Regions from separate parts of the Streptomyces sp. NBC_00210 genome, predicted to be linked through region 2. Evidence: predicted binding sites of a transcription regulator. Region 2 holds the regulator's gene; the other holds the start of a gene.

The links. Region 2 encodes HspR, which represses chaperone genes until heat shock. Its sites were predicted from a motif close to TTGAGNNNNNNNNNCTCAA; they were not measured.
Positions count from the first base shown of each region.
Region 1: the regulator HspR is predicted to act here: its motif matches at 3,781-3,799, upstream of lon (endopeptidase La).

Region 1 is NZ_CP108120.1:2,910,786-2,926,056, reverse strand. Features, by position in the region: gene OG729_RS13070 (ATP-binding protein) at 1-453, opposite strand, end outside; gene OG729_RS13065 (response regulator transcription factor) at 450-1,187, opposite strand; gene OG729_RS13060 (spermidine synthase) at 1,279-1,965, opposite strand; gene OG729_RS13055 (rhomboid-like protein) at 2,294-3,118, shown strand; gene OG729_RS13050 (protealysin inhibitor emfourin) at 3,074-3,610, opposite strand; gene lon (endopeptidase La) at 3,822-6,245, shown strand; gene OG729_RS13040 (trypsin-like serine peptidase) at 6,324-7,355, opposite strand; gene OG729_RS13035 (helix-turn-helix domain-containing protein) at 7,382-8,389, opposite strand; gene OG729_RS13030 (M4 family metallopeptidase) at 8,576-11,383, shown strand; gene OG729_RS13025 (pentapeptide repeat-containing protein) at 11,447-12,271, shown strand; gene OG729_RS13020 (lysozyme) at 12,377-13,201, opposite strand; gene OG729_RS13015 (MarR family transcriptional regulator) at 13,445-13,927, shown strand; gene OG729_RS13010 (hypothetical protein) at 13,966-14,754, opposite strand; gene OG729_RS13005 (nitrate- and nitrite sensing domain-containing protein) at 15,120-15,271, shown strand, end outside.
Region 2 is NZ_CP108120.1:4,099,742-4,115,012, forward strand. Features, by position in the region: gene OG729_RS18550 (aminotransferase class I/II-fold pyridoxal phosphate-dependent enzyme) at 1-772, opposite strand, end outside; partial or broken gene OG729_RS18555 (aminotransferase class I/II-fold pyridoxal phosphate-dependent enzyme) at 1,002-1,433, shown strand; gene OG729_RS18560 (hypothetical protein) at 1,494-3,161, opposite strand; gene OG729_RS18565 (mannosyltransferase family protein) at 3,472-4,659, shown strand; gene OG729_RS18570 (YbjN domain-containing protein) at 4,669-5,214, opposite strand; gene clpB (ATP-dependent chaperone ClpB) at 5,504-8,086, opposite strand; gene OG729_RS18580 (pyridoxamine 5'-phosphate oxidase family protein) at 8,207-8,611, shown strand; gene OG729_RS18585 ((2Fe-2S)-binding protein) at 8,787-9,104, opposite strand; gene OG729_RS18590 (helix-turn-helix transcriptional regulator) at 9,491-10,474, shown strand; gene OG729_RS18595 (GAP family protein) at 10,709-11,527, shown strand; gene OG729_RS18600 (heat shock protein transcriptional repressor HspR) at 11,649-12,101, opposite strand; gene dnaJ (molecular chaperone DnaJ) at 12,103-13,284, opposite strand; gene grpE (nucleotide exchange factor GrpE) at 13,475-14,119, opposite strand; gene dnaK (molecular chaperone DnaK) at 14,116-15,271, opposite strand, start outside.

The sequences.
Region 1 (15,271 bases), 1.2 Mb from region 2:
CAGCTCGTGCGAGACATTGGCGACCAGCTCCTTGCGGTGCTGGTCCACGGCCTCCAGATCGTCCGCCATGCGGTTGATCGTGGAGGCGAGGTCACCGAGCTCGTCCCGGCGGTCGGCGCCGCGCACCCGGCGGGTGTAGTCGCCGTGCGATATGCCCTTGGCGACGGTGGTCATCTCGTCCAGCGGCGCGGTCAGACCGTGCGCCACGAACTGGGTGATCAGCAGGGTGGCGATCACCGAGAAGACGGTGATGAAGCGCAGCTCCGTCTGGGTGCGCACGGCCACCAGCAGCAGGCCCGTGGTGATGAAGACCGAGACGACGACGAGTGTGCCCAGCTTGGTCTTGATCGAGATGGAGACGGACCGCAGCCGGCTCCGCCGACTGGCGCGGCCGGACGGCCGGTCCCGCCGGCTCTCGCGGCCGGGACGTCGCCCCCAGCGCCGCCCTCTCATGGCGCCGGCGTCTCCAGCGCGTAGCCGACACCGTGGACGGTACGGATGCGCTCGGCGCCGATCTTCCGGCGCAGGGCCTTGATGTGGCTGTCGACGGTACGGGTGCCGGAGGCGTCGGCCCAGTCCCACACCTCCGCGAGCAGCTGCTCGCGGGAGAGGACCGCACGCGGCGTGTTCGCCAGGCAGACCAGCAGGTCGAACTCGGTGGGCGTGAGATGCACGTCCTCACCGCGCACCCGGACCCGGCGCTGGGCGTGGTCGATCTCCAGCTCGCCGAGGCGGAGGATCCCGCTGCGCGGGGTCACCGCGGCGAGAGCGGCGCGCTCCACGCGGCGCAGCAGCACATGCACCCGGGCCGCGAGCTCGCGCATCGAGAACGGCTTGGTCATGTAGTCGTCGGCGCCGACGCCGAGGCCCACGAGCATGTCGGTCTCGTCGTCGCGCGCCGTGAGCATCAGGACCGGGACCGGGCGCTGTGCCTGGACCCGGCGGCAGACCTCCAGGCCGTCGAAGCCCGGCAGCATCACATCGAGAACCATGAGGTCGGGCTGCCAGGCCTCGGCCGCGTCGACGGCGGCCGGGCCGTCCGCGGCCGTCTGGACCACAAAGCCCTCGGCCCGCAGCCGGGCGGCGATGGCATCGACGATCGTCGAGTCGTCCTCGACGACCAGCACCCGGCGCTGCGCGCCGGGCGTGGCCGCGACGCCGTTGTGCGTGGTGTGTGTCTGCTCCATGGCCCCGCCCCTGTACGCGTTCTCGCGAGCTGCATGCCGGTGTAGATCCCGTGTGTAGGTCAGCAGCGTAAGGGCATGGACGGCATCCCGGCTACGCAGGGCGAACGGCGAGGTGGACCACGTCCGGTACGCCTCGGGCAACCCGGATCTCTTCGGTTCTTACCCCGGTGAATCCGGCATTCCGCAACGCATCCTCAAAAGCGGGAGAGGGCTGCGCGGACCACACGGCGAGCACCCCGCCCGGCTCCAACCGGCCCTGGCAGGCGGCGAGTCCGGCCGGTGAGTAGAGGTTCTCGTTGTCGTCGGTGACGGTCCAGTCGGGGCCGTTGTCAATGTCCAGACATAGCGCGTCGTAACGGTCCGTGGTCGTGCGGAGGTGGGTGACGAGGTCCGTGTGGAGGATCACGCTGCGGGGGTCGGTGAGCGCGTCGCCGGAGATCCGGTCCAGCGGCCCCGAGCGGTGCCAGTCGATGATCGCCTGCTCGCGCTCGACGACGGCGATGTGCCGCCAGTGGGGGTTGGCGGCGGCGCGGGCCAGGGAGAAGCCGACGCCGAGTCCACCGATGAGCAGAGCGGGGGCGGTCCGGCCGGCGGCGGCGAGTGCGTCGTACGCGGCGTCCACGAGCAGCCGCTCGGAGCGGCCGTCGGAGGTGTCCATGAGGAAGCAGCCGTTGGCGATGATCTCGTGGTGCTCGCCGCGCTGCCGCAGCACGACCTCGCCGTGGGGGCCCTCGCGGCGGTCGAGGGTGACGGGGGCGGTATCGGCGTGCAGGGGCATCGGCGGTGACCTCCTGGGGGCGGCTAAGTGGCCATGGTCGCGGGACGGGGCGGGCGGGACAAATGGTTTGAGCCGTTTCGGGGCGCGCGGTTTGAGCGGTTTCGGGGCGCGGGGGCTGCACCCGCCCCGCCCCCTCGCGGGCCGGTTCACCGGGTGTGCCGCACAGCCCTCTCACAGCCGCTGCACAGCTGGTCGGCGCAGTCTGGCGTGGCCACGACGCCCGCGCCGGTGCGCGGGTTGCTTCGTGTGGCGCACGTCATAGACGAGGGGGATGGTGATCGCGTTGGGTGGGGGATCGTTCGGGGGCTTGACGAGAGGGGCCTCACGCGTGGACCAGCTGACGACACGCGATCCGGCCACGGGCAGGGAGCTGCTGGGCGGTATTCCGGCCCAGCGCACGGCGCCGGCGCGGGTGGCGACGCCCGCGCTGCCGCCCACGCCCCTGCCTGCCCCGTGCCTACGGCTGCCGCTCTGGCGGCGGGCGCTCCACCTGCTGCCCACGCCGACCGGGACGCCGTTCACCTTCTGCTACATCCTCGTGCTGATCGTCACCTCGCTCTTCGCGGAGTACGGCGACCCCGCAACCGTCTCCTCGCTGCTGCGTGGCTCCAGCACCGATGTCGCCCATTTGGCCGATACGCCGCTGCTCGTTCTCGGCGCGAGCGCCCTGTGGGTCGCCGGCGGCCTGGCGTCCCCGTACGCGGTCGCCTTCCTTTTCGTGCTCACCGCGCTGGAACGCCGCATCGGCGGCTGGCGCACCGCTGGGGTCTTCCTGGCGGGCCACGTCGCGGCGACGCTGGCCACCGAGGTACCGGTCGCGGTGTGGGTGGTGAGCGGGCAGCTGCCCGCCAGTTCGCTGCACCGCCTCGACTACGGCATCAGCTTCGGCCTGATGGCGAGCATCGGCGCGCTGGCCGGACTGCTCCGCCCGGTGCCACGCGTGACGCTGCTCGGCTTTGTCTTCCTGATGCTCGTCCAGGACGCGGTGGCCTTCGAGGATCCGCTCACCGTCTGGGGCCATCCGCTCGCCCTGCTGTCCGGGGTCGCCTGCTGGCCGCTGGTGCGCCGCCGGGCCCAGGGGCGCCGGTCGGTCGTCCAGGTCCGCGGGTCAGTGGTCCGGCAGCGCGGCGAATACCTCCCGCAGGGCGGCTAGCCGCGCCGTGTCGTCGGTGGTCACGGTGTGGCCTTCGTACGTGATCCGGTAGGTGAAGCCGTCCGCGACGGGGCTTTTGGTGGCCTCGCGGGGGAGATGCGCGAAGTCCGCCTTCTCCAGGGCCCGGCGCAGCGCGGCCAGCCCGGCGGGTGTCATCCGGCCGGAACGGCCGGGTCCGGTTTTCTTGTACGTCTTGTATGTGCCGTCGTCCTGGACCACGAGGCGGTCGTTGACGCCGGCGAAGCCGCCGGTGACGGTCATCTCGACCAGCGTCCGCGCCGGGACGGGCGAGGTGGAGGCCGTCGGCGAGGGTGCGCCCGACGTCGACGGCGCGCCCGACGGCGATGGTGAGCTCGCCGAGGACGTGCCCGGCGCCGAGCCGCCGTCATCGCCGCCGTCGCCGCTCGCCGATGCCCCGCACCCTGCCGCGAGCCCAAGGGCCAGCACCATGCCCACCGTCGTCGTCCGTCGTCGCACACGCTTACGGCTCATGGCCCCAGCATGTGGGATCAGGCCGCCGGAGCGCGGACTATTCCGGTGAGCGGGCCGATGTAATGACTGAACACAACGTGGGCTTATTACATCCGAGCCCTGCCGCAAGGCGTGAGCCTTGATCGCTGAGAGCGAACGGCGGCTCGGGAACATCTCACCCGCCCTGTGCATTGAGTCCGTACAGCTCAACTTCACTGCCTAAGGGGAGATCATGGCTGCTGAGTCCTCCGCGTTCACGCCGCTCACACTGCCCGTGCTGCCGCTCGACGACGAGGTCGTGCTGCCCGGAATGGTGGTGCCGCTCGACCTGTCCGACACCGACGTACGAGCCGCGGTGGAGGCCGCTCAGGCCGCCGCCCGATCCAGTGGTGCAAGCAAGCCCACGGTCCTGCTTGTTCCGCGCATCGACGGGAACTACCCCGGGATCGGCGTGCTGGGCACCGTCGAGCAGGTCGGCCGGCTCTCCGACGGCGACCCCGGCGCGCTCATCCGCGGCCGCGGCCGGGTGAAGATCGGCGCCGGCACCACGGGTCCGGGCGCGGCTCTCTGGGTCGAAGGCTCCCGTATCGAGGAGAGCGTGCCCGAACCGCTGCCCGGCCAGCTCGCCGACCTGGTCAAGGAGTACAAGGCGCTGGCCACCGACTGGCTGAAGAAGCGCGGCGCCTGGCAGGTCGTGGACCGCGTCCAGCAGATCGACGACGTCTCGCAGCTCGCGGACAACGCCGGCTACTCACCGTTCCTGACCACCGCACAGAAGATCGAACTGCTGGAGACCGCCGACCCGGTGGCCCGGCTCAAGCTCGCCACCGAGCAGCTGCGCGAGCACCTCGCCGAACAGGACGTCGCCGAGTCCATCGCCAAGGACGTCCAGGAAGGCGTCGACAAGCAGCAGCGCGAATTCCTGCTGCGCCGCCAGCTCGAAGCCGTACGCAAGGAACTGCGCGAGCTCAACGGCGAGGGCGGCGAGGACGAGTCCGACGACTACCGCGCCCGCGTCGAGGCCGCGGACCTGCCCGAGAAGGTACGCGAAGCCGCCCTCAAGGAGGTCGAGAAGCTGGAGCGGTCCAGCGACCAGAACCCCGAGGGCTCCTGGATCCGCACCTGGCTGGACACCGTCCTCGAACTGCCGTGGAACGAGCGAACTGATGACAGCGCGGCCGGGTACGACATCCAGGGCGCCAAGTCGATCCTGGACGCCGAGCACGCGGGCCTTCAGGACGTGAAGGAACGGATCACCGAATACCTGGCGGTGCGCAAGCGGCGCGCCGACCGGGGGCTCGGCGTGGTCGGCGGGCGGCGCGGGGGCGCGGTTCTCGCCCTCGTCGGCCCGCCGGGAGTCGGCAAGACCTCGCTCGGCGAGTCCGTCGCGCACGCGATGGGGCGGAAGTTCGTCCGGGTCGCGCTCGGCGGCGTCCGGGACGAGGCGGAGATCCGCGGACACCGGCGTACGTACGTCGGGGCGCTGCCCGGCCGTATCGTCCGGGCGATCAAGGAGGCCGGTTCGATGAACCCGGTCGTCCTGCTCGACGAGATCGACAAGGTCGGCTCCGACTTCCGGGGCGACCCGGCGGCCGCCCTGCTCGAAGTGCTGGACCCGGCGCAGAACCACACCTTCCGCGACCACTACCTGGAGGTCGAACTCGACCTGTCCGACGTGGTGTTCCTGGCCACGGCGAACGTCCTCGAAGCCATCCCGGAGGCCCTCGTCGACCGGATGGAGCTGGTCAGGCTCGACGGCTACACCGAGGACGAGAAGGTCGTCATCGCGCGGGACCACCTGCTGCCGCGCCAGCTGGAGCGGGCGGGTCTGGAGCCCGGCGAGGTCGTCCTGGAGGTCTCGGCGCTGCGCAAGCTGGCCGGCGAGTACACACGGGAGGCGGGCGTCCGTAACCTCGAGCGTTCGGTGGCCAGGCTGCTGCGCAAGGTGGCGGCACAGCACGAACTGGGCGAGCGCGAGCTGCCGTTCACGATCGCCGACACCGATCTGCGGGCGCTCATCGGACGGCCGCACCATGTGCCCGAGTCCGCGCAGGACCCGGCCGAGCGCCGGACCGCCGTGCCCGGTGTGGCCACCGGTCTCGCGGTCACCGGCGCGGGTGGCGACGTGCTGTTCGTCGAGGCGTCGCTGGCCGACCCGGAGACGGGCGCGGCGGGGCTGACGCTCACCGGGCAGCTCGGCGACGTGATGAAGGAGTCCGCGCAGATCGCGCTCTCCTTCCTCCGCTCGCACGGCGCCGAACTGGAGCTGCCCGTGGCCGATCTGAAGGACCGGGGCGTGCACATCCACTTCCCGGCGGGCGCGGTGCCGAAGGACGGGCCGAGCGCGGGCATCACCATGACGTCTGCGCTGGCGTCGCTGCTTTCCGGACGCCAGGTGCGTACGGATGTGGCGATGACGGGTGAGGTGTCACTGACCGGGCGGGTGCTGCCCATCGGCGGTCTGAAGCAGAAGCTCCTCGCCGCACACCGGGCCGGGATCACGACGGTCGTGATCCCCAAGCGGAACGAGCCCGACCTGGACGACGTCCCGGCCGAGATCCTGGACAAGCTGGAGGTCCACCCGGTGACGGATGTCCGGCAGGTGCTTCAGATCGCGCTCTCGCCGGCCGAGATGCCGGTGACGGCCGCGGCCTGATCCCCGGCCTGATGCCTGATCCGCGGCCTGATCCACGGCCGAAGGGCCCGGCGGCACGCCTGCCGCCGGGCCTTCGCGCTATCTGCCCGCGGCCTCTTCGTACAGCTCGCGGGTGCGGTCGTCGAAGAGGGCGGCCGTCGACTCGCTGTCGGTGTCGCCACCGCTCAGCACGCCGATGAGCCGGCCCTGGTGCTTGGCGTCCCGATAGTCCGCCAGCCAGGGGCCGCCGCTGGTGCCCTCCCAGAAGCCCGCGCACTCCATGAGCAACGTCTGAGGCAGGTCCGGGTCGGGGCGGGTGTCGGTGGTGCAGGCGATGGGGAGGTTGCCCGGGTTGTGCTGCTTGTTGGGATAGCCGACGACGGTGACCCGCCGGTCGGGCGCCGACGACCAGTCGGGGGTGGCGGCGCCGACGACCTTCTGCACCTGACGGCCCCTGGCATCCGGCGCCAGGGTCAAAAACGCGTAGTCGGCGGCATCGGCGTCCTCGGCGTCGTCGGTCCAGCGCTCGTCGAGGTGTACGGAGCCGACCTTCCAGCGCCCGTACGGATAGGTCCCCTTGCCCTGCCCCGTGAACCCGGGCGCGAACTCCAGCTCGCCCGGCTCGTAGGCGGGATCGCCACCGGCGTCCTGGAGACAGTGCGCTGCGGTGGCGATGACGTTTCCCTTGGGGCTGTTCACGACGCTGGCGGTACAGAAGTGCTCGCCCTGCGAGTCGATGAGCACGCCGACGGAGGAGGCCCCGGCGAAAGCAACCGCCGACGACCGCGGCTCGGGCGCGGCGGCGCGCGCAGCGGACTCGCCGGACCCGGTGGCCTTGGGGCGGGTGGCGGAGGACGCGGGCCCGGCACAGGAGTTCAGGGTCAGCCCGAGCAGCACGACGAGCAGAAATGGACGCGCGCGTCTGCCGCCTGCGCGGACGGCGCTGCCTGCGCGCCGCTTGCGACCGTCCGCGCGGGCCACGGCGGCCCCGTCCGGCGGGCGCGTCGCGTCGCGGTCCCGGGATGCCCGGTCCGTCGCGGCGGCCCCGTCCGCCTGGCGCGCCCCGTCCCGGCCCATGCCCCGCCCAGCGGGCGTCGTGGTTGTCGTGCTCGTACGGCTGTGCCACGTCATTCGGACATCTTGCCCGGTTGTGGCTGTCAGTCCAGCCAACCCCTCAACGTCGCCTGCGCTCCCGCCTGGAAGCGGGTCTCCGCGCCCAGTGTCTCCAGCAGGCTGCTGATCCGCCGGCGGGCCGTGTGGACGTGGACGCCCAGACGGCGCGCGATTGCCTCGTCCTTCAGGCCCGCCGCCAGCAGACCCAGCAGCTCCTTCTGCGCCTTCGGGAGCGCGGCGCACGCCCCGCCCGTGCCGCCGAGTGGGGTGGCCCGGTCCCAGACCGTTTCGAACAGCGGCATCAGCGCGTTGCGCAGCAGCGCGTCGCCCACCACCAGCGCGGTGGCCCTGGGGTCCGCCGCGTCCGTCGGCGGGAGCAGGGTGATCCGCCGGTCCACGGCGATCAGCTTGGTGGGGACCGCGGTCGCCACCCGTGCCCGCAGACCCTGTTCGACCAGGACCGTCACCGAGCGCATCCGCCCGGGAGAGGCCAGCCCGTCCCGGTCCAGGACGGTCCGTACCTCCACACCCCGGTCGAGGAGCGCTTCGATGTCCAGCCCCGGTGTGCGGGAACTGTCGTCACCCCGTGGTCCCTTCACATACGGCGGGCGGTCCAGGATCGCCACCTCCCGCTCCGCCGACGCCAGCAGATACTCCGCCCGCTCGCCGATCGCCCGCGGGCCCGTCACCACCTCGATACCGCACTCGGGCGCGCTGGGTGACCCGGACATCAGCCGGCCCGCCAGCTGGTCCGCGGTCATCCGTAATCGCTCCAACTCGGCGGAGCGTAAGTGCAGTTCGGCCTGGCGGCGGTGGATGAGCGTACGGATCGCGGCGGCGGGTGCGGCCGGATGCGGCAGCCCGTCCCCGACCGCGGGCAGCGCGAGGCCGTGCTCGACCAGCCGGCCGAGCAGCAGGTCGAGCCGTTCCCTCGGCAGCCCGAGCAGCCGTGCCAACTCCTCCGCCCCGGCGGCCCGTTCCTTGAGCAGTGCCTCATAGGTGCGTTCCTCGGCCTCCCCCAGGCCAAGGGTGTGCAATTCCCCCTCGGTCATGCCTCGGATTCTCACTCCCTCTTCACGGGCCACACAAGTGTGCGTGTCCACTTGTCAACACGTCGGCCACATTGATCGGTTGGTGTCCCCCGGGTTGCATGGCCATGACCACCTTTACGGCTTGACCAGCACGTGGGAGGGGTACGAACTGTGCGCAAGGCCAGAACAAGCACACAGAGATCGGGCATGACCAGGGGGACCGGTCTCGCCACTCTGCTCGGCGTCGCCGGGCTGTTGCTCACCGCGGTACCGGCGCAGGCGGTCACCCCGCCGGCCGTCGCACCGCCCGCCGATGTCATCCCGGGGGCCGAGACGGCCACCCCGTCGCTCGTCGACGGAATCCGGGAGGCGGCGGACGCCAAGGCCAGCCCCGCCGACGCGGCCCGCGGCCATCTCGCCGCCAAGGAAAGCCGCTACAAGATCGCCGACGCGCGGCGCGACCTCGCGCCGCTGGGCACCGTCAAACATGGCTCGGAAGAGACCGTGCGGCTGCAGCAGAAGCACCACGGCATCCCGGTGTTCGGCGGCCAGTACGTGGTCCGGATGGAGACCAAGGGCGGCAAGCGCGTCGTCACCGGCACCTCCGGCAAGTACTTCACCGGCCTGAAGACGGACACGAAGGCGACGGTCAGCAAGGAGACCGCGGAGCGCCGCGCCCTCGCGGCGACCGCCAGACGCCTCGGCGGCAAGACGCTGAGCAAGGCCGACGCGATACGCGGCAAGGGGGCCAGGTCCGCCAAGGCGGCCGCGCTCACGGCGACGGTCGGCGGCCTCGTGGTGGTCCCGCGCGGCGAGGGCGTACTGGCCCACCACGTGACCGTACGCGGCACGAACCCCAGCACCGGCGAACCGGTGCTGCAGCAGGTCTACATCGATGCCCACGCCGGCTACCCGGTGCTCCAGTTCAGCGGCATCAAGACGCTGACGGCGACGCCGAACGCGGCGTCCGGCGGCACGGCGAAGGCGGCTCCCACGGGCAGTGCCCGCGCGGCCGCGGCCGACCCCGGCACCCTCGTCACGGGCAGTGGCGTCAAGCTCGACAGCGCGAAGGTGGACCTCGACCTCTACCTCGACTCCGCCGCCAACACGTATGTGATGTCCGACCGCTCGCGGATGGTGGACACCAGCAAGAACTCCCTCACCACCTGGGACGCCCGCGGCCGCGACGTCAGCGAGGTGTCCGGCGCCTGGCCGGCCGGGCTGAAGGAGTTCAGCGGCCCGGCCAAGGAATTCGGCAAGGACGCCACCGAGGCCGGCGCGGTGGACGCCCACTGGGCGGCCGGGAAGGTCTACGACTACTACCGCAAGAACCATGCCCGCGACAGCCTCGACGGCCGCGGCATGACCATCAACTCGCTGGTCGGCGTGACCTACTTCGGCGGTCCGTACGTCAACGCCTTCTGGGACGGCCAGAAGATGGTCTACGGCAGCGGCGACGAGGAGTACAAGCCGCTCTCCGCCGACCTCGACGTGGTGGGCCACGAGATGACGCACGGTGTCGTCGAGAGCACCGCCAACCTCGTCTACGCCGGCCAGTCCGGTGCGCTCAACGAGGCGCTCGCCGACTACTTCGGCAACGCGATCGACACCACCGCCTCCGGCGTCTCGATGGACGACCCGGACGCCGGTCTGATCGGCGAGGACCTCTGCCGTACGACCAAGCCGCGCGACTGCGCCTTCCGAAACCTCAACGACGGCGCGACCACCTCGAAGAACTTCCTCGGGGTCACCTTCGCCGCCGACAACGGCGGTGTGCACCTCAACTCCACCATCTTCTCCGGCGCCCTGTGGGACCTGCGCCAGGACGTGGGCGGGCAGCTCGCCGACCGCATCGTCTACAAGGCGCTCTCCGAGTACATGACGCCGCTCGACGGCTTCACGGACGGCCGCAACGCCGTGCTCGCGGCGGCCAAGGACCTCGGCGTCAGCGCCAAGGAGCTCACCGCGGTGAAGCGCTCCTTCAACGCCCACGGCATCGTCCCCGGCTGGGAGGACGCCCTCGGCGTCGACTCCGACCAGCTCCTCGGCAAGGTCAACACGGCCGGCACCGGAGCGCAGGCGGGCGGCGGCTGGTGGACCGCCTCCCAGTCCAACGACGACGGCTCGGAGCCGTACTCCGTGTACGCGGGGCGTACGGACGGCAAGGGCGCGCCGAAGCTGATCAGCCCCAACGACGGGCGCTACCACGTGTACCCGGCGACCGACGGCAAGACGGTCGTCTGGGCGGCGTACGGCACGACCAGCCTCGACATCCTCTCCCGCCCCCTCGCGGGCGGTCCGATCAAGAAGCTCTACACCTCGACCACCGACGTCGGCGGCCTGCGGGTGGAGAACGGCGTCGTCGTCTTCGAGAGCTTCGGGATCTTCGGCGACCGGCACGTGGGCTATCTGCGCCCGGGCGACCGCACGCCCACCTTCGTGGACGGCGCGGGCTGGGAGATCCTCACCGCGCTCCCGTCGATCAAGAACGGGAAGCTCGCCTACGCCAAGCTGTATCCGACCCCGGAGGACTACAAGCTGGGCGTCGAGGTCTACGACCTCAAGACCGGCAAGGCCGCCCTCGCGGAGCAGCTCGGCGAGCCGCAGATCCTCGGCCAGACCGGAATCAACTCCACGCACGCCTTCTGGCTGGTGGACGAGAATCTGAACGACGAGGGCCAGATGGCCGTGCGCCGCTCAAGCCTGGACGGCACCGACACGGTGGACATCAGCTCCGAGAGCAAGCCGACCGCGCTGCTGGCCTTCGACCTCACGGCATCCGACACCGCGGTCACCGTGAACGGCGCGAAGCCCGACGTCGTGTTCGGCAATGAGTCGCTGTCGAAGCTGTGGCAGCTGACCACCGACGGCTCGCGCCAGGAGCGGGTCTCCTGCAACCGCGGCGAACAGCTCTCCCCGGCCGCGGTCTCCGGCCGGCAGGTGGTCTGGATCGACGGCACGACGGGCTGGACCGACCTGGTCACCCGGGAACGCCCGGCGGGCCTGTGCGGCTGACGCCCGGCAGTTGAGAGACGGACCCCCGGCGCCCGTGCGCCGGGGGTCCTTCACAATGGACCGATGGACACCGCGACCGCGAAACCCGAGGACCGGGCCCTCAAGGCCGACTGCGGGAGCTGCTTCGGGCTGTGCTGTGCCGCGCTGCCGTTCACCGCGTCGGCGGACTTCGCGATCAACAAGGACGCCGGGACGCCGTGCCCCAACCTGAGGACGGACTTCCGCTGCGGCATCCACACCCGGCTGCGGCAGAGCGGCTTTCCGGGCTGCACGGTCTACGACTGCTTCGGCGCCGGACAGAAGGTCTCCCAGATCACCTTCGGCGGCAGGGACTGGCGGCAGGCGCCTGAGAGCGCGCAGCAGATGTTCGCGGTGTTCCCCGTCGTTCGGCAGCTGCATGAGCTGCTCTGGTATCTGACCGAGGCGCTGCAACTGCCCCGGGCCCGCTCGCTGCACGGCGAGATCCAGGTACTGCTGGAGAAGACCGAGCGGCTCACCGGGCTGGGCCCGGACGAGCTGGAGAAGCTTGATGTGGCCTCGCACCGGCAGGACGTCAATGTGCTGCTGCTCGGTACGAGCGAACTGGTCCGGGCCGGAGCCGGACGCAAGAAGAAGGACCGCAGGGGAGCGGACCTGATCGGGGCGAGGCTCAGGGGCGCCGACCTCAGGGGCGCCAGTCTGCGCGGGGCGTATCTCATCGCGGCGGATCTGACGGGCGCCGATCTGCGTCTCGCCGACCTCATCGGGGCCGACCTCAGGGACGCGGATCTATCGGGTGCGGATCTGACCGGCAGCATCTTCCTCACCCAGCCGCAGCTCAATGCGGCGAAGGGCGACGCGGCGACGAGGCTGCCGGCTGGGCTGACCCGTCCCGCGCACTGGTTGTGACCAGCGGGCACGGGACGGGCCTTCGTCTGCGCTCAGCGGTTCGCCCGGCCGTTGGCCCGGCCCGCGGCTCAGCCCGTTTGCTCAGCCGATTGGCCGGCCTTTGACTCAGCCGTTGGCGAGTGCCACGACGCGGTCGAGCGCGCCGTTGAACTTGTCGTGGTCGCCGACGATCGGTCCTGACGAGGTGTACTGCCACATCGTCTGGTAGGCCCAGCCGCCCGGGAGCGTGCCCGGGGTGGTGTCGTACCGGGCGATCCACAGCGGGTTGCTCGCGCCGAAGCCGCTGTAGTTGCCGGTGCACTGCGTCCACCAGCTGGTGGCGGTGTAGATCACGGCGGCGCGCCCGGTGCGCGCCTTGTACCGGTTCAGGAAGTCACGGATCCAGGTGACCATGGCGGATGTGGTCTTGCCGAAGCAGGCGGCGCCGTACGGATTCCACTCGATGTCCAGCGTGCCCGGCAGGGTCCTGCCGTCACGGGACCAGCCGCCGCCGTTGTTGACGAAGTAGTCGGCCTGGGCGGTGCCGGACGTGGTGTCGGGGGTGGCGAAGTGGTACGAGCCGCGGATCATCCCGACGTTGTACGAGCCGTTGTACTGCTGCGCGAAGTACGGGTTCTTGTAGTAGGTGCCCTCGGTGGCCTTGACATAGGCCCACTTCACGCCGCTGCTCCAGAGGCCCGACCAGTTGACGTTGCCCTGGTGGCTGGAGACGTCGACGCCTTCCGTCTGCGCGACGCGACTGTCACGGGGGAGACCTCCCTGGCCGTCATGGGAGATGACGCCCATGCCCAGATATGCCGAACCGCGTGGGGGCGCGTCGGCGGCACCGGCAGTGCCGGGGAGGGTGAGGAGGAGGGAGAGGACTGCGAGGAGAGTGCCGGCTGCGGCGAGGCGCGAGCGGCCGGTCGTTCCGGATCTGTGCACGGGCATAGCGTGCCTCCGAAGACCTCGGTGGGGGGGATCTGACGATGTGTCGACATGTCGTGGCGCATCTGGCGGCGGACCAAATGGTGTGGACATGCCATTCATGAAGCTACGCACGTAGAGCGGCGCGCTGGAAGGGGGGCAGGGTGCTGCCGTTGGTCTAAGCCTGCGAAATACTGGCCCAGCTGCGGCGATGGGTGCCGCGGGCAGAAACTTTCAGGATCCGGAAAGCGCGCGAGGGGTGCTGACGTGCACGAAAGCGGTACGGGGAGTGAAGCGGACCCCAAGGGTGGGAGTGGTGTGGACCAGGAATTCCTCGCCCTGGAACGGGAGTTGGCGGTCTTTCTGCGCCGGGCGCGGGCGTCCTCGGGCGAGATGGCACGCGAGGTCCACCCCGAGCTGGAGCCTGCGGCGTACGGACTGCTCGTCCGTCTGGAGGAGGCGGGACAGCAGCGCGCGACGGATCTCGCCGGGTACTTCGGCGTCGGCAAGGCGACGATGAGCCGCCAGCTGCGCGCGCTCGACGAGCTGGGCCTGGTGGCGCGCGAGCCGGACCCGGCGGACGGCAGGGCATCACTCGTCCGGCTCACGGAAGAGGGCCGCGCCCGCTTCCGCCGGGTGAGGGACGCGCGGCGGGAGCGCTACGTGAGCAAACTGGCGGGCTGGGACCGCGGGGAGATCGCGGAACTGGCGCGTCTGCTGCACCAACTGAACGCCCGAGCGGAAAGCTGACCCGGGGCTTGCTGTGGGGGCTCCGCCCCCAGTTCCCGTCAGAGCTCCGCGAAAACCGCCGTCGCGTCATCGTGCAGCTTCCACCGCACCACCTCCGTCCGCTCCTGCGCCGACGCCTCCACCGCCCTCACCCGGTCGATCAGCCCCCGCGGCCCCTCCTTGCGGAGCAGGGCCACGCACTCGGTCCAGCTGCCCTCCGCGAACATGTCGACCCAGCGCGACGCCCCGTCCGTCAGCGCCGCCACCGCCCGGACCCCGGCACGCGGCGTGCTGCCCGTGACCGCGCGGGTCGACACCCCCGGGTCGGCCGCCGCCGTGAAGAAGCCGCCCTCCGCGTTGCGCAGTGCGTCCGCCGTTGCATGTGTGCGCAGTGCCTCGCGGGGCAGCCGGTCGATGCGGTCGTCCAGTACCGCCCGTACCTCCCCGGCCGGTGATTCGAGCAGCAGCGTCGAGTCGGAGAGCACCAGGTACTCCACCTCGTCCGCGGGGCCGCCCCAGCGCGCCAGGACCACCGTGGCCTGGGGAGTACGCACGTGAGAAAGGTCACAGGTGTCGCGGTGGGCGTCCGCGGTGCGCCGGATTGCCTCCGAGAGGATCTCCGACAGCGTCATATCCCGCCGCGAACCGGACAGTTCGACCAGTGCGCCACCCAGCCTCGCGGTGAACCAAGGCACACCGTGCACACATCCGTCGTCGCCCGCCGGAGGGGTCACGCCGTCCAGCACCACGAGCGTTCCGCCCTGGCCCGAGGCAGGCAGGGCCACGGATGCCCAGTCCTCATTGAGACGTTCGGCGGTGCCGGAGACGGAGACCAGTTCGATACGCATGATTCCCAGTCTGCATGACTCCTTCACGTCGCCCGCATGAGTCCGCAATCGGCCCATCCCGGCAGGTCAGGAGGGTTCACCAACCCCGGCGGGCAGGGCCGCAAAGCTGCGGGCGCGCATCCTCCCAAAGCCCGGCCGGAAGATCCAGCCCATGCCCCGCGCGCCGACGCCCGGCCCCCGGACGCGAGTTGTTTGACAACTCCTGAGTGTTGTTCACTCCTTCGGGTGGCGGAGCGGCCGTTGCACGCCTCCCTCCCAAACACGCTGGAATGGTCTGAAGCCGTACCAGGGGTGGGGCTTTCGTGTGTGACCGGTCGTCATCTCTGCTTCAGGGCTGGACGAATCAAGCAAGATTGCGAGCACCGGTGCAGAAGAAGCGGCCTCGGCGAAACGGCAGCGGCCCCTTGGAGACTCCGGGGGCCCAGGACGCCACACCCGACCCTGCCGACCGCGGCCGCACCGTACGCGTCCGCAACCGCCTGGTCGCCGGCGTCGCCGCCGTCAGCCTCGTCGTGAT
Region 2 (15,271 bases):
AGGCGTACGTCAGGAACTGCTTAGCCGCGCCCACCGCGGCAACGAGCGGTGCGGGCCCGCAGACCCAACCAACCTTCCAGCCCGTGGTGTTGAACGTCTTGCCCGCCGAGGAGATGACCACCGTCCGCTCCCGCATCTCCGGCAGGGCAGCGAAGGGGAGATGGCGCGCGCCATCGTTGTAGACGAGGTGTTCGTAGACCTCATCCGTGATGACCGTCAGCGAGTGCTCACGGCACACATCAGCAATGGCTTCCAACTCTTCGGCCTTGAAGACCATGCCCGTGGGGTTGTGCGGCGTGTTCAGGATCAGCACCCGGGTACGGGGGGAAACAGCCTCGCGCAGAGCGTCAGCGTCGAGGGCGAAACCGTCGCCGTCGAGGACCAGGGGGACGGCGACCAAACGGGCCCCGGCAAGCCGGGTATCCGCCGCGTACGCGTCGTAGCAGGGGTCGAAGGCAATGACCTCGTCCCCGGGGTCGCACAGCGCCAGGAGGGCCGCAGCGAGCGCTTCCGTCGCGCCCGTGGTGACCAGCACCTCGCCCTGAGGCTGGTAGTCGAGGCCGTACCGTCGCAGCTGATGAGCGGCGACAGCCTCGCGCAGGGCCGGGAACCCATGAGCCGGGGGGTACTGGTTGCTGCCGGCGAGCACGGCATCCGCCACATCCTTGAGCAGCACGGGTGGACTGGCCAGCTCCGGCACCCCTTGCCCGAGGTTCACGGCCCCGGTGCTCCGTGCCAGCTCCGTCATCTCCGTGAAGATCGAGGTGCCCATGCCGTGCACCCGAGCCGCAGGGCTCCAGCCTGCCGAGCCCCCTACGCCGCGTGCGTCAGCCGTCCCCGCCGTGTTCATGCGATCCCGCTTTCCCGAGTCCACCAACCAGGAGATTCGGCCCTCACGATAGGCACCACGGGGAGCACTGGCCTATTGGTGAGCATGTTCAAGCCTTCACCGGAGCCCCTGACCAGGGATCTTTGATGTGTATCAGCAGGGATTGACCCGGGTGACGGCGTCCCCCGAGCTGGTGACGGCGGTCCGCTCGGCGAAGCAGTTCCTGACCTATGTGTCGGCGGGGCCTTTCCAGTACGCGGTCGCGGAAGCGCTGCGGCTGCCGCAGGCGTACTTCGACGGTCTTCGCGACGATCTGCGCGCCAAGCGCGATCTGCTGAGCGCGGGTCTCGCAGACGCCGGTTTCGAGGTCTACCGCCCGGCCGGTACGTACTTCGTCACCACCGACATCCGCTCCCTGGGCGAGGACGACGGCTTCGCTTTCTGCCGCGCGCTGCCGGAGCGGTGCGGGGTGGTGGCGATCCCGAACGCGGTCTTCTACGACCACCGCGAGCAGGGAGCGCCGTTCGTGCGGTTCGCCTTCTGCAAGCGGATCGACGTGCTGGAAGAAGCCATCAAACGGCTCTCCGAGCTGCGGAACCACTGACTCGACGGAGTGCGGCCCCCGCCCGAAGGCGGGGGCCGCATCGTGTGTGCGAGGAGGGATCTAGCGGCAGACCTCGCCGCGCCCGAACTCGACGTACCGCGCGTTGACGTTCGCCGTATCGGTGCCGCCGAGCAAGCCGTAGCCCGTGGCGTCGAAGAACCTGCCGCACGGCGAGTTCCTGCTGACGGTGAAGTAGTCACCGAAGCGGGCGTCGTCGGGGTTGTACGTGGCCTCGGCAACCTTCCGGAAGACGAAGCCCCCGGGCCCCTTGTTGTACTTGTCCTTGATCCCCACCGCTGTGGTGACGGCGGGCCCGCCGCCTCCTGCCCTGCCGCCGAGGGCGATGGCCAGGCCCTGGTCTCCGGAATCGTTGACGCCGACGGCCGGCAGGCCCGCGCACTGGTCGGCGAAGGCGATGACAGGTTCCTGGACGAGCCTCAGGTCGTTCGGGCGGTTCCCCAGGTGGAACTGGGCGCCGACGATGTGGGCCTGCGGGTATCCGGCATCGGAGTCCGTGGGCGCCCAGACGTTAACCGAGTTCCTGGTGATGGCCGTCTGCACATTGAATCCCACGATGTTCGCCGCGACCTCGTCCGCCCAATCGGTGTTGTTCACCCCGCCCCGGCAGTCCGCGTCGCCGAAGGTCATGGCACCGACATCGTGCAGCGTCGAACCGACGGCCGTCGAGTTGTCGGGCCAGCTGAACACGCGCCACTGGGTGGGGGTGTTGACCCAGGAGAAGTACATGACATTCTGGGCGCCGCTGCCAGGGACCAGAATCCGCTGGTCGCCTGCGTTGGTGATGTTGATGGTTCTCCCCGAAGCAACCTTGCACGCGGCAAGCTGGTCGAGATTGAGCCGTCTCATCTCCGAGCCCAGCCAGTCGAAGTTTGGCCCCGAAACTCGGTTGGCGCTGACGTACAAGAACTTCTTGCTCAGGCCCAGATGCGGGTAGTCAGGAAGCACGTCGGTCGCGGACGGATCGAAATCGATGTCGTAGTAGCAGTTGTCCGGTGAGGGAATGTTCCGCCTCACGAAGACGCGCACGATGCCGTTGGTGGGGGCGAAGCGGTCGTCCAGGTACAACATGCTGTGGAACGTGACATCCCGCGCGTGGTCATAGATGACTTGGGTGTCACAGCAGGTGAACGGCGCTTCCGCCGGCCCCGCCGGGTAAGGGTCCGCACAGGAGAACGTAGCCCCACGGTCCGTGGAGAATTCCTGGTGGTCGAAGTTGCCCGTGTAGTAGACGTTCGGCCCGTCGTTCGCAGCGGACGGCTCGGCGAGTGAAGCTGCCACACCGCATTCATCGGTGGACGCGAGGGGGTTCCGGTTGTTCCGCGCAATGACGAGACCGTTCGGACCGGTAGGCCCCTTCGCCCGGGGCGAAACGTTCTCCACCTGGGATGTGGGCGCTGTGGCGGGCGGCACCCCTCGTTCGCCGTCTGTCTGCGGCACCTGGGCAGCCAGTTTCACGCGCCTCTTGATCAGCGCGTCCTGCATGGCGTGATGCTGTTGCGACGTCACGGGAGGGGCTGCCCTGAAGTCCTTCGTCAGGACCGGCGTTGCCGACGTGGGCACCGACTCCTGGTACACCACGTGATCCCCGTTGCCCGGCGTCGCCTGCGCCCCCGCGGAACCGGTCCAGGCAACGGGCAGCACCATGGCCAGGGCCAACAGCCCGATGCGCCAGCGTCGTCTGAGATGTGCCTGGTATCTGGCGGTCATTGCACCAATCCCTTCGCGGAGAATGTCGAGCAGCCGCGAGGATCGTGGAGGCACGACCGGTTCCAGGACCGCTAACACGCTGTCCGGCGCTCGTGCTCCACCCGTCCAGCGCATGCAGGCGTGCCTGGACCGATGTCAGAGCGCACGAACGGACTCGCAGCGGCCGAGGCCCCTGCTGTCACACGCAACACACGGACTTTCAGCCGAACGGGTAGGAACCCGGCCCTGTCGGCTCGTCACCGCTCGCGTGCGGGCCGTCGGCCGCTCATGGTCGGATTGACCGACTTGTGTGCGCACCCGGAGGTGCCCCCTGACCGCCGAGACTGTCGACCGTGCCGCGGCGGCCAGTGCCCGGCCCGTCCCCCGCTGGCGCGCCGCGCTGCTGCGGGCCGCCCCCGCGCTGGGGCTGTTCGCGGTGGCACGGCTGACCGGGCTGCTGGTGATGGCGGGCTGGTCGTGGCACATCGGGCGCTCCCCGCGGGCGATCATCGCCCGCGCCTGGGACTCCGACTGGTACATGCTGATCGCCGAGCACGGCTACGGCCGCACGCTCCACTGGCCCGACGGCACGGTTCAGAGCGATCTGGCGTTCTTCCCGCTCTACCCGGCGCTGGTGCGCGTCGGCACGACGGTGCTGCCGGTGACGAGCGGAACGGCCGGGCTCGTCATCTCGTGGACCGCGGCGGGCGCGGCCGCGTGGGGCATCTACGCGGTCGTGGAACGGCTGCACGGGCGGCGCACCGCGACCGTGCTGGTCCTGCTGTGGGGCCTGCTGCCGCATTCGATCGTGCTGTCCATGGCGTACACCGAGCCCGTGCTCACGGCCTTCGCCGCCTGGTCGCTGTACGCGCTGCTGACCCGGCGCTGGGTGTGGGCGGGCGTGCTGGCCTTTCTCGCCGGTCTGTCGCGGCCCAATGGGATCGCGGTGGCCGCAGCGGTGCTGGCGGTGGCGGCGTGCGAGCTGTTCACGGCGTACCGGCGGCGCGAGAGCGCCCGCGCCAACCTTCGGATCTGGACCGGCGCGGTGCTGGCCCCGCTCGGCTGGTGCGGCTATGTGCTCCAGGTCGGCTTCCGTACGGGCGATCCGCTGGGCGGCTATTTCGCCGTGCAGCGCGGCTGGACCTCGCGGTTCGACTTCGGGATCGGGGCGCTGAAAGTGGTACGGGCGCTGGTACTGCGGCCCTCGCTGTTCCCGCTGATGATCGCGCTGCTGATCGTCGTTGCGGCGGTGCTGCTGTTCGCCCTGTTCGCGCTGGAGCGGCCACCGGCGGCGCTGCTCGTCTACACGGCGGTGCTGGTGCTGATCACGCTCGGCGGCTCCGGCTTCTTCGAGTCCAAGCCGCGCTTTCTGCTGCCGGCCTTCCCGCTGCTGCTGCCGCTGGCCTGCGCGGTGGCAAAAGCCCGGCCGAGGGCGGCGGTCGTGGTGACCGCCGCGCTGGCCGGGCTTTCGTTCGGCTACGGGACGTATCTGCTGACGCTGTCCCCGATCGCGCTCTAGCTGTGGTGCTCAGGCGTCGTCGGCGGGCTTCTCGTCCGGCTTCTCGTCCGCGGTCTCCAGGCCGAGCTGCTCCGCGAGCCACTTGTCGAACTCGATCGCGGCGCGGACCCAGCTGACGGTCGACGACACGAAGTGCTCGAGGCTGACGCCCGTGCCGATCAGCATCTGCGCCTCGCCGATGAGGCGGATGGTGGCGGGACCGTCCTCCTCCTCGTCGTGGAGGTGCGTGTAGACCTTCGGCCACAGGGTGCGGCGGTTCCAGTCGTCGATCGCGTCAAGGAGCCTGGGCCGGTCCTCGACGGCGTGCGGCCGGTCGTAGAACGTCCGCACCGAGAAGACCTGCTGGTCGTCCTCGCCGCGGAACATGAAGTACGTGCGGAATTCCTCCCACGGCGCCGCGAGGTCGCCCTCGTCGTCGACGACGTACTTCAGCTCCATCTGGTCGAGGAGCTGCTTGACCAGGTCCTGGTCGGGAACGACGGGGCCCGCCGGTCCTGCGGCCTGAGGCTGGGGCTGGCCCCCGAAATTCGGAATCGAGGACGGATCGATGGTCACCGTGGATTTCCCTTCGTACGGTTCCTGCCATCCTCTCCCATTGCGGGCGGGGGCTGGCAAGCCCTGACGGCGGCGATCCGCTGCGGGCTGACATGATCCGGCCGTTGGGGGGGACGGAGGGGGTGCGGGCGGGCTTGTTCCCGCACCCCGCCCTGCCGGTGGTGGGCTTTGCGGGCGAACCCCCCGAAACCCCCGCCCCGCGGCACCGGCGCGCCCCGCGGGCCCGTACCGTGACCGCCCGCGCCCCGCGGCACCGGCGCACCCCGACCGCCGCGCCCGGGTCCGGGGCCTACCCCCGGCCCACGATCAAGTCGTCGCCGAAGCGGTCCACCCGTACCGTGTCGCCGTCCGTGACCTCGCCCGCCAGGATTTCCTTCGCCAGGCGGTCGCCGATCGCCGTCTGCACCAGGCGGCGCAGGGGGCGTGCTCCGTACGCCGGGTCGTTGCCCTCGTCCGCCAGCCATTCCAGCGCCGCGGGGGTGACGTCCAGCGTGAGGCGGCGCTCAGCCAGCCGCTTCGCCAGGCGGTCGATCTGGAGCTTCGCGATATGCGCCAGCTCGTCCTTCGACAGCGCCGAGAAGACCACCAGGTCGTCCAGTCGGTTGAGGAACTCCGGCTTGAAGGAGGCCCGCACCACTTCGAGGACCTGCTGCTTCTTCTCCTCCTCCGAGGTGAGCGGCTCGACCAGATACTGGCTGCCCAGGTTCGACGTCAGCACCAGGATGGTGTTGCGGAAGTCCACCGTCCGGCCCTGGCCGTCCGTCAGCCGCCCGTCGTCCAGCACCTGCAGCAGGATGTCGAAGACTTCGGGATGGGCCTTCTCGACTTCGTCCAGGAGGACCACGGAGTACGGACGCCGGCGCACCGCCTCGGTCAGCTGGCCGCCCTCCTCGTAGCCGACGTACCCGGGAGGCGCACCGACCAGCCGGGCCACCGAGTGCTTCTCGCCGTACTCGGACATGTCGATGCGGACCATCGCCCGCTCGTCGTCGAAGAGGAAGTCCGCGAGCGCCTTGGCCAGTTCGGTCTTGCCGACACCGGTCGGGCCGAGGAAGAGGAACGAGCCCGTCGGACGGTCCGGGTCCGCGATGCCCGCACGTGTGCGGCGCACCGCGTCGGACACCGCCCCGACCGCCTCGCTCTGGCCGATCAGCCGCTTGCCGAGCTCGGACTCCATCCGCAGCAGCTTCTGCGTCTCGCCCTCGAGCAGCCGCCCGGCCGGAATCCCCGTCCAGGAGGCGACCACGTCCGCGATATCGTCGGGGCCGACCTCCTCCTTGACCATCGTGTCCCTGGCCGCTTCCTGCTCGGCCTCGGAGGCCTCCTCCAACTCCCGTTCCAGCGTGGGGATCTCGCCGTACAGCAGCTTGGACGCGGTGTCGAAGTCGCCGTCCCGCTGCGCACGCTCCGCCTGGCCGCGCAGCTCGTCGAGCTTCTCCTTCAGCTCACCGACGCGGTTGAGACCTTCCTTCTCCTTCTCCCAGCGGGCGGTCAGGCCCCGCAGCTCCTCCTCCTTGTCGGCGAGGTCGCGGCGCAGCTTCTCCAGCCGCTGCTTGGAGCCGGGGTCGGACTCGCTCTTGAGCGCGAGCTCCTCCATCTTCAGCCGGTCGACAGCGCGCTGCAGTTCGTCGATCTCGACCGGCGAGGAGTCGATCTCCATCCGCAGCCGGGACGCGGCCTCGTCCACGAGGTCGATCGCCTTGTCGGGCAGGAAGCGCGATGTGATGTACCGGTCGGACAGGCTCGCCGCGGCGACCAGCGCGTTGTCGGCGATCTGGACCTTGTGATGGGCTTCGTACCGTCCCTTGAGGCCGCGCAGGATCGCGATCGTGTCCTCGACGCTCGGCTCGGAGACCAGCACCTGCTGGAAGCGGCGCTCGAGCGCCGCGTCCTTCTCGATCCGCTCGCGGTACTCGTCGAGCGTCGTCGCACCGACCATGCGCAGCTCGCCGCGCGCCAGCATCGGCTTGAGCATGTTGCCCGCGTCCATCGCGGAGTCGCCGCCGGCGCCCGCGCCCACGACGGTGTGCAGCTCGTCGATGAAGGTGATGATCTGGCCGTTGCTCGCCTTGATCTCGGAGAGGACGGTCTTCAGCCGCTCCTCGAATTCACCGCGGTACTTCGCACCTGCGACCATCGCGCCCAGGTCGAGCGCGACGAGCCGCTTGTTCTTCAGCGACTCGGGCACATCGCCCTTGACGATGCGCTGGGCCAGGCCCTCGACGACGGCGGTCTTGCCGACGCCGGGCTCGCCGATGAGCACGGGGTTGTTCTTCGTACGACGGGAGAGCACCTGGACGACCCGGCGGATCTCCTGGTCCCGGCCGATGACCGGGTCGAGCCTGCCCTCACGGGCCGCGGCGGTGAAGTCCGTACCGAACTTCTCCAGCGCCTTGTACTGCCCCTCGGGGTCGGCAGTGGTCACCCGGCGTCCTCCCCTTACCGTCTCGAAAGCGTCCAGCAGCTTCTTCGCCGTGGCCCCCTGCTGGGCCAGCACCTCGCCGGCCCGGCCGCCCTTGGCGGCGATGCCGATGAGGAGGTGCTCGGTGGAGATGTAGTCGTCGCCGAGCTCCTTGGCCCGCTGGGTGGCGTCCGCGATGACGGTGAGCAGCTCCCGGTTGGGCTGTGGCGGCGCGACCGTGGACCCGGTCACGCTGGGCTGCGCGGCCAGTACCCGCTCGGCCCCGGACCGTACGGCGGCCTGGTCGGCCTCGACGGCGGCCAGCAGATCGGTGATGTTCTCGTTGTCCGCGCCCTCGAGAAGCGCGAGCAGCAGATGCGCAGGGGTCAGGTCGGGATGTCCTGCGGCCACCGCCCGGGTGCTGGCGGCGTTGATGGCGTCACTGCTCTTGTTGGTCAGCTCGGCGTCCACGTGCGGTCCCTCCTCCTCGTCCGCAGTACCCACACTGCTATGACTCATCCAACGTACACAAAGTTGAGTCTATTTCACTCAAGCTCGTGACGGACAGCCGCCGCCGGTAGGTTCCACAACATGGCCATCGACCCGCGACACCCGGACGCGTCCTACCTCGCCTTCTGGCGCGAGTACCACATGTGCACCCTCACGACTCCTCGCGCGGACGGCACACCCCACGTGGTGGCCGTCGGTGTCACATACGACCCGGAGGGCGGTTTCGCTCGCGTCATCACCAACAAGCACAGCCACAAGGTCGCCAACATCCTGGCCGCGGGCCCGGACGGGGCGGCGGTCGCGGTCTGCCAGGTGGACAAGGGCCGCTGGGCGACCCTGGAGGGGCGCGCGAGGGTGCGTACGGAGCCGGAGCTCATCGCGGACGCGGTGGGGCGCTACGCGGAGCGCTACGGGCGCACCCCGGCGCCCAACCCGGACCGGGTGCTCATCGAGATCACACTGACCCGCGCAATGGGCCGGGCGTAGAGCGGGGCCGTACTCGGCTCCCGTACGAGGGCAGCCGTACTCGGCTGCCGCACCGGGTCGGCCGTAAGCGGCTTGTGTACCCGGGCAGCACAGCGGCGCCATCGTGTTTCAGGTCCACGATGGCGCCGCTGTGTGGGGGAAGCACCTGAGCGATTTACAACGACGGGGGAACCGCTCAGGCACTGCGGGGGGTGGCGGTGGTGTCGGGCTCGACCAACTGGTGGTCCCGCTGGTCAAGATTGACAAAAATCATGCCGTACCGGATGGCACAGCGGACGGGCTGCGGTGCTCCTCGGGGCCGGCGAAGGCACCGATACGCGCGGACGTCTTCGTCCTCCTCGCGCGCCACGACGATCGGCTCTCCGAAGAGGGTGACCATCAACGAGTCGCCACGGTGGGGGATTGCCGTGACGAGGTCGATGAAATGCCACCCCGATCGATAAGCCGTAGCCATCTCGCGCCGGAAGACCCGGTCGTCCGGTGGAACGGTCATGCGCTCGGGCGGGCCGGAGCGGCACCCCAGGAGGGCTCACCGGGCGTGCCCGCGGCGTCAGCCGGAGCGACACCCCATGAAGGCTCACCGGGCGTTCCCGCAACACCATCCGCGGAAACGAGGCCCCACGAAGGCTCACCAGGGGTCGCCGTCACCGAGTTGGCGGGAGAGCTCCCCCAGGAGGGCTCACCGGAGGCCACCGCACCTAGCGCGGCCGCCGCTATGGCAAGAGCACAAAGAGCACGTAGCGTCCTAGACATGGGTGATCTCCACCTCTTTTGATCATTCCTCCTCCCCCGCGCATAAGACGATGTCTCACTCCGAACGCTTGCACCAGCGACGGCAGGCATCATGTTCCTGTAATGCAGGAGCCTGAGGGGGTGCATATGCCATCTAATGAGGGCGAAACGGGACACCCTCACGCAGACGGTGAGCTGTGCGAGGCGGGGAAAATTCTTTACATCACCGCACTGCGCACCGGGCGAATAGCCCGGTCAGAGGCAGAATCCACACCCTGCCTCTTCGATCTCGCCCTGCTGCTTCCGGATCCCGACGACGCTCAGTGGCTCCGGCCTGTCCCGCCAACCACTGCGCTGACACAGCTGATACACCCCATCGAGCGGGAGATCCAAGAGCGTCGACGACGAACTGTCGCTCTGACCGATGCACTTGAGCCATTCATGGCTTTCACCGCTCAGAACTCCACCGTCCCACAAGGGATTACCGTCCTCGAGGGCCTCAACCGCATCAACACAACCCTCGACCAGGTCACCGCAGACTGCACCGAGGAGCTTCTCACGGTGCAGCCCGGGAGCGGGCGGCAGCCGCACATCCTGGAGAAGGCGCTGCGCCGCGTGGAGCCGCTGATCGACCGCGGCGTCCGGATGCGCACGCTCTATCAGCACACGGCCCGCCACCACCCGGCAACGCTGGCCTACATGGAGAAGGTCGGCCCGTCCGGCGTGGAGGTGCGCACGCTGGAGGAGATCATCGACCGGCTGATCATCATCGACCGGAAAGTGGCGTTCATTCCGGCGAGCAGTGACCGTTTGTCCGCCCTGGAGTTGCGGCACAAGGGCATCGTCGAGTATCTCGTCGGCGTCTTCGAGCAGTTCTGGCTGCACGGCATCCCGTGGGAGGAGCCGATCTCGTACGGCCCGGACCTGGACGGCATCACCGGCATCCAGCGCTCCATCGCCAAGCTCCTGGTCGAGGGCCATGTGGACGAGGCCATCGCCCGCCGGCTGGGGATGAATGTGCGCACCTGCCGGGCCCATATCGCCAAGCTGGGCTCGTCGCTGGGCAGTGGCAGCCGGACCCAACTGGGCTATCTGATCGCCCAGTCGGGGGTTCTGGAGCACGAGTCCTGAGCTCCGCGCAGACGACCTGATTCCACCGCCCCGGCGTCCGCCGACACGCCGGGGCAGCGGCTGCTGCCGCGGGTCCATGTCACCCAGAAGGACGCGACGCCCCGAAATTCGTTCACTCCCTGCTCAAATGGCACATCTCTCACCCCTTGGGCAGCCTTGAGGGACGAGGTCCTGTCCGGTGTGCACGCACCGGACGACCGACGGGCAGGAGGAGTGCGATGGCGCGGGAGCAGCGTGGGCGAACCGGCGACGCTCTCGGCGTCAGGGGCGGGCGGTGAGGTGCTGCGCCGGGAGTGCCGGCGAGCCGAGGAGAGGATCCCGCGCCGACTGCGGCGGCGTACGGCCCTGCGCTCGGCCCGGCGTACGGCCCGGCACCGGCACCGGCACCGGCACCGGCACCGGCACCGGCGGTCGAGCATGGACCTGAGGATTCTTCCGCTCGCCTTCACCATGATGGTGGGGCCACAGATCATGTCGGCGATCATCTTCGTCACCGCGCCGAGAGCGGTCCGGGCGTCACTGGCGTTCCTTGCGGGTATCGCCCTCGCGACCACGGCCGGGGTGGCCATCATGCGGGGTGTCGCCGCGCTCCTGGGCAAAGCCGTCGACACGGGCCATCCGTCCGACAAGGGCTCGGCCGGCCACATCATCCAGTACGTACTCATCGGCCTGCTGGTGTTCGCAGCGGCGAAGAACTGGGTGGGACGCGAGACGGCCGAGCCGCCCAAGTGGCTGAAGTCCTTGATGACGGCCGGGCCGAGGAAGGCGTTCACCGTCGGCGTGCTGCTGATTCTGCTGATGCCGTCGGACCTCGTGGTCCTGCTGACCGTCGGGATTCATCTGCAGCAGCACCACGCCAACCTGGGCGAGGCGCTGGCCTTCATCGGGCTGACGGTCCTCATCGCGGCACTGCCGCTGCTGGCCCGCCTGCTGTTCGGCAGGAGGGCAGAGCGCGCCATGCCCGTGGTGCGTGAGTGGATGAACACCCACAGCTGGCTCATCAGCATCATCGCCTGCGGGGTCTTCATCGCCCTCATCCTCTCCGAAGGCTGACCGATCCCCGCAAGGGACAGGCACAAGGGACAGGCAAGGGACGGACAAGGGACGGGCAAGGCGCGGACATCAGGGGCCGAAGCAGAACACCTCCGGTCCCCTCAGCCGCACAATCCCTGTCCTATTCAGGCCGCTTGGGCCGCCAGACCACCAGCGCGCTCGCCTGCTGCACATCCTGGTACGGCACCAGATCGCGCCGGTAGGACGCGTGCACCTGGGCCTCGCGCTGCTGCATCGCGGCCGCCGCTCCCTCGACTGCCGAGGACAGCTCCGCCACCCGCTGCTGCAGCGCCGCGACCTGGTTCTCCAGCTCGATGATGCGCTTGATGCCGGCCAGGTTGATGCCCTCGTCCTGCGACAACTGCTGGACGGTGCGCAGCAGTTCGATGTCGCGCGCGGAATAGCGCCGGCCCCGTCCCGCGGTGCGGTCGGGGGAGACCAGACCCAGCCGGTCGTACTGCCGAAGGGTCTGCGGATGCAGGCCCGAGAGCTGGGCCGCCACCGAGATGACGTACACCGGTGACTCTTCGGTCAGTTCGTAGGGATTGCGGCTGCGTCCGGTTCGGCCATCCATCTCATGCTCCCTTCGCGGCCTGGAACAGCTCGGCCCGCGGGTCCTCGGCCGCGGTGGCTTCGCGGTAGGCCTCCAGCGCTTCCTTCGCCTGCTCACTGAGCTCCGTGGGTACGGCGACCTCGACGGTGACCAGCAGGTCCCCGCGGGTGCCGTCCTTGCGGACCGCGCCCTTGCCGCGGGCTCGCATCGTACGGCCGTTCGGCGTCCCGGCCGGCAGTTTCAGCGTGACCGGCGGACCGCCCAGGGTCGGCACCTTCACCTCGCCGCCGAGCGCCGCCTCCGCGTAGGTGACGGGCACGGTGACGGTGAGATTGTCGCCCTTGCGGCCGAAGACGGGGTGGGCGTCGACATGCACGACGACATACAAGTCGCCCGCCGGGCCGCCCCGTTCGCCCGGGGCGCCCTTGCCGCGCAGCCGGATCCGCTGGCTGTCGGAGACACCCGCGGGGATGCGGACCTGCATGGTCCTGGACGAGCGGGCGCGCCCGCTGCCCTTGCAGACCTCGCAGGGGTCCTGCGCGATCAGACCGCGGCCCTTGCAGTCCACGCACGGGTCGGTGAGCGAGAAGGAGCCGCTGCCGCCGCGCGAGACCTGGCCGGTGCCGAGACAGGTCGGGCACACCCGAGGCGTACCGTTTCTGTCGCCGGTGCCCGAACAGGCCTTGCACGCCGCGGAGCTGGACATCCGCAGCGGGACCGTGGCGCCTTCGATCGCCTCGGTGAAGCTGAGCGTCACCTCGGACTCGATGTCCTGGCCGCGACGCGGCTGGGTACGCGTACCCGGGCCGGCGCCTCGGTTGAACAGTCCGCCGAACACATCGCCGATTCCGCCGCCGAAACCGCCTGCGCCACCCTGCGTACCGCCCTGGCCGCCCCCGAAGAGGTCGCCCAGGTCGAAGTTGAAGCTCCCGCCCGGGCCGCCGGGACCTCCGCGGAAGCCGCCGTTGCCGAAGAGGGCGCGGGCCTCGTCGTACTCCTTGCGCCGCTTGGGGTCACCGAGGATGTCGTTCGCCTCGGAGATCTCCTTGAACCGCTCTTCGGCCTTGGCGTCGCCCTTGTTGGCGTCCGGGTGGAACTCGCGGGCGAGCTTCCGGTACGCCTTCTTGATCTCGGCCTCGGTGGCGTCCTTGGGGACGCCGAGGACCTTGTAGTAGTCCTTCTCGACGAAGTCCTTCGTGCTCATCGACGTCCCTCCTCTCGGACAATCCTTGCGTCAGCCCGTAGGGTGCCTGCCCCGGCTCCGCGCGGGCTCGCGACTCCCGGCACGCACATCTGCTGCGTTGTCGTCGGTCGCCGACGCTCCGCGTCGGCTCCCTCTTCCGCCTTGCATCTGCACGCGCCGGACGCCGCTCCCTCATCCGCGCGGAACCAGGTCACGCACCCTCCTCCGGGCCACCGCTCTCCTCGTCGTTCGCCGTCTCGTCCTTCGGGGCCGCGCCCGGCTGGGGCTCGGCCACCGCGACCCGCGCGGGGCGGATGGTCCGCTCGCCGATGCGATACCCCGGCTGCAGGACCGCGACGCACGTGGTCTCGGTGACATCCGGTGCGTACGAGTGCATCAGGGCTTCGTGGATCGTCGGGTCGAAGGGCTCGCCCTCCTTGCCGAACTGCTGCAGGCCCATCTTGGCGGCCGCGGTCTCCAGGGACTCGGCCACCGACTTGAACCCGCCCACCAGCTCCCCGTGGTCACGGGCGCGGCCGATGTCGTCGAGCACGGGCAGGAGCTCGGTCAGCAGATTCGCCGTGGCGATCTCCTTGACCGTGATCCGGTCGCGCTCCACCCGACGGCGGTAGTTCTGGTACTCGGCCTGGAGCCGCTGGAGGTCCGCCGTGCGCTCGTTGAGCGCCGTACGGATCTGGTCCAGCTGAGCCGTCAGACCGGCGAGCTTGGCTGCGTCCCCTCCCGGGGCCGCCGGGCCCTCCTTCTTGGAGGACTCGGCGGACTCGGCGGCGTCGTCAGAGGTGGCGCCGGAGGGGACGTCGGGCTTCTCCTCGAAGCCCGGGGTCTCCTCCGTCACGCTGCACCGCCCTTCGCGTCCTTCTCGTCGTCCACGATCTCGGCGTCCACGACGTCCTCGGCGTTGTCCGCGGACTGGGCCTGCTCGCCGGCCGGGGCCTCGGCGCCGTCGGGCGTGGCGTTGGCGTACATCGCCTGGCCGAGCTTCTGGCTGACCGCCGCGAGCTTCTCGGTGGCGGTGCGGATCTCGGCGGTGTCCTCGCCCTTGAGCTTCTCCTTCAGCTCGGCGACCGCGGTCTCGACCTCGGTCTTCACCTCGCCGGGAACCTTGTCCTCGTTGTCCTTGAGGAACTTCTCGGTCTGGTAGACGAGCTGCTCGCCCTGGTTGCGGGACTCCGCGGCCTCACGGCGGCGGTGGTCCTCGTCCGCGTACTGCTCGGCCTCCTGGCGCATCCGGTCGACCTCGTCCTTCGGCAGCGAGGAGCCGCCGGTGACGGTCATCTTCTGCTCCTTGCCCGTGCCCAGGTCCTTCGCGGTCACGTGCATGATGCCGTTGGCGTCGATGTCGAAGGCGACCTCGATCTGCGGGACCCCGCGGGGGGCCGGCGGCAGACCGGTCAGCTCGAACATCCCGAGCTTCTTGTTGTACGCCGCGATCTCGCGCTCGCCCTGGTAGACCTGGATCTGCACGGACGGCTGGTTGTCCTCGGCCGTGGTGAAGATCTCGGACCGCTTGGTCGGGATCGTGGTGTTGCGCTCGATCAGCTTGGTCATGATGCCGCCCTTGGTCTCGATACCGAGGGACAGCGGGGTCACGTCGAGGAGCAGGACGTCCTTGACCTCACCCTTGAGGACACCGGCCTGGAGGGCGGCGCCGATGGCGACGACCTCGTCGGGGTTCACACCCTTGTTGGCGTCCTTGCCGCCGGTCAGCTCCTTGACGAGCTCGGCGACCGCGGGCATACGGGTGGAGCCGCCGACCAGGACCACGTGGTCGATCTCGGACAGCTGGATGCCGGCGTCCTTGATGACGTTGTGGAACGGGGTCTTGCAGCGCTCCAGGAGGTCCGCGGTGAGCTGCTGGAACTGGGCGCGCGTGAGCTTCTCGTCCAGGTGCAGCGGGCCCTCGGCGGAGGCCGTGATGTACGGCAGGTTGATCGTGGTCTCGGTCGAGGACGACAGCTCGATCTTCGCCTTCTCCGCAGCCTCACGA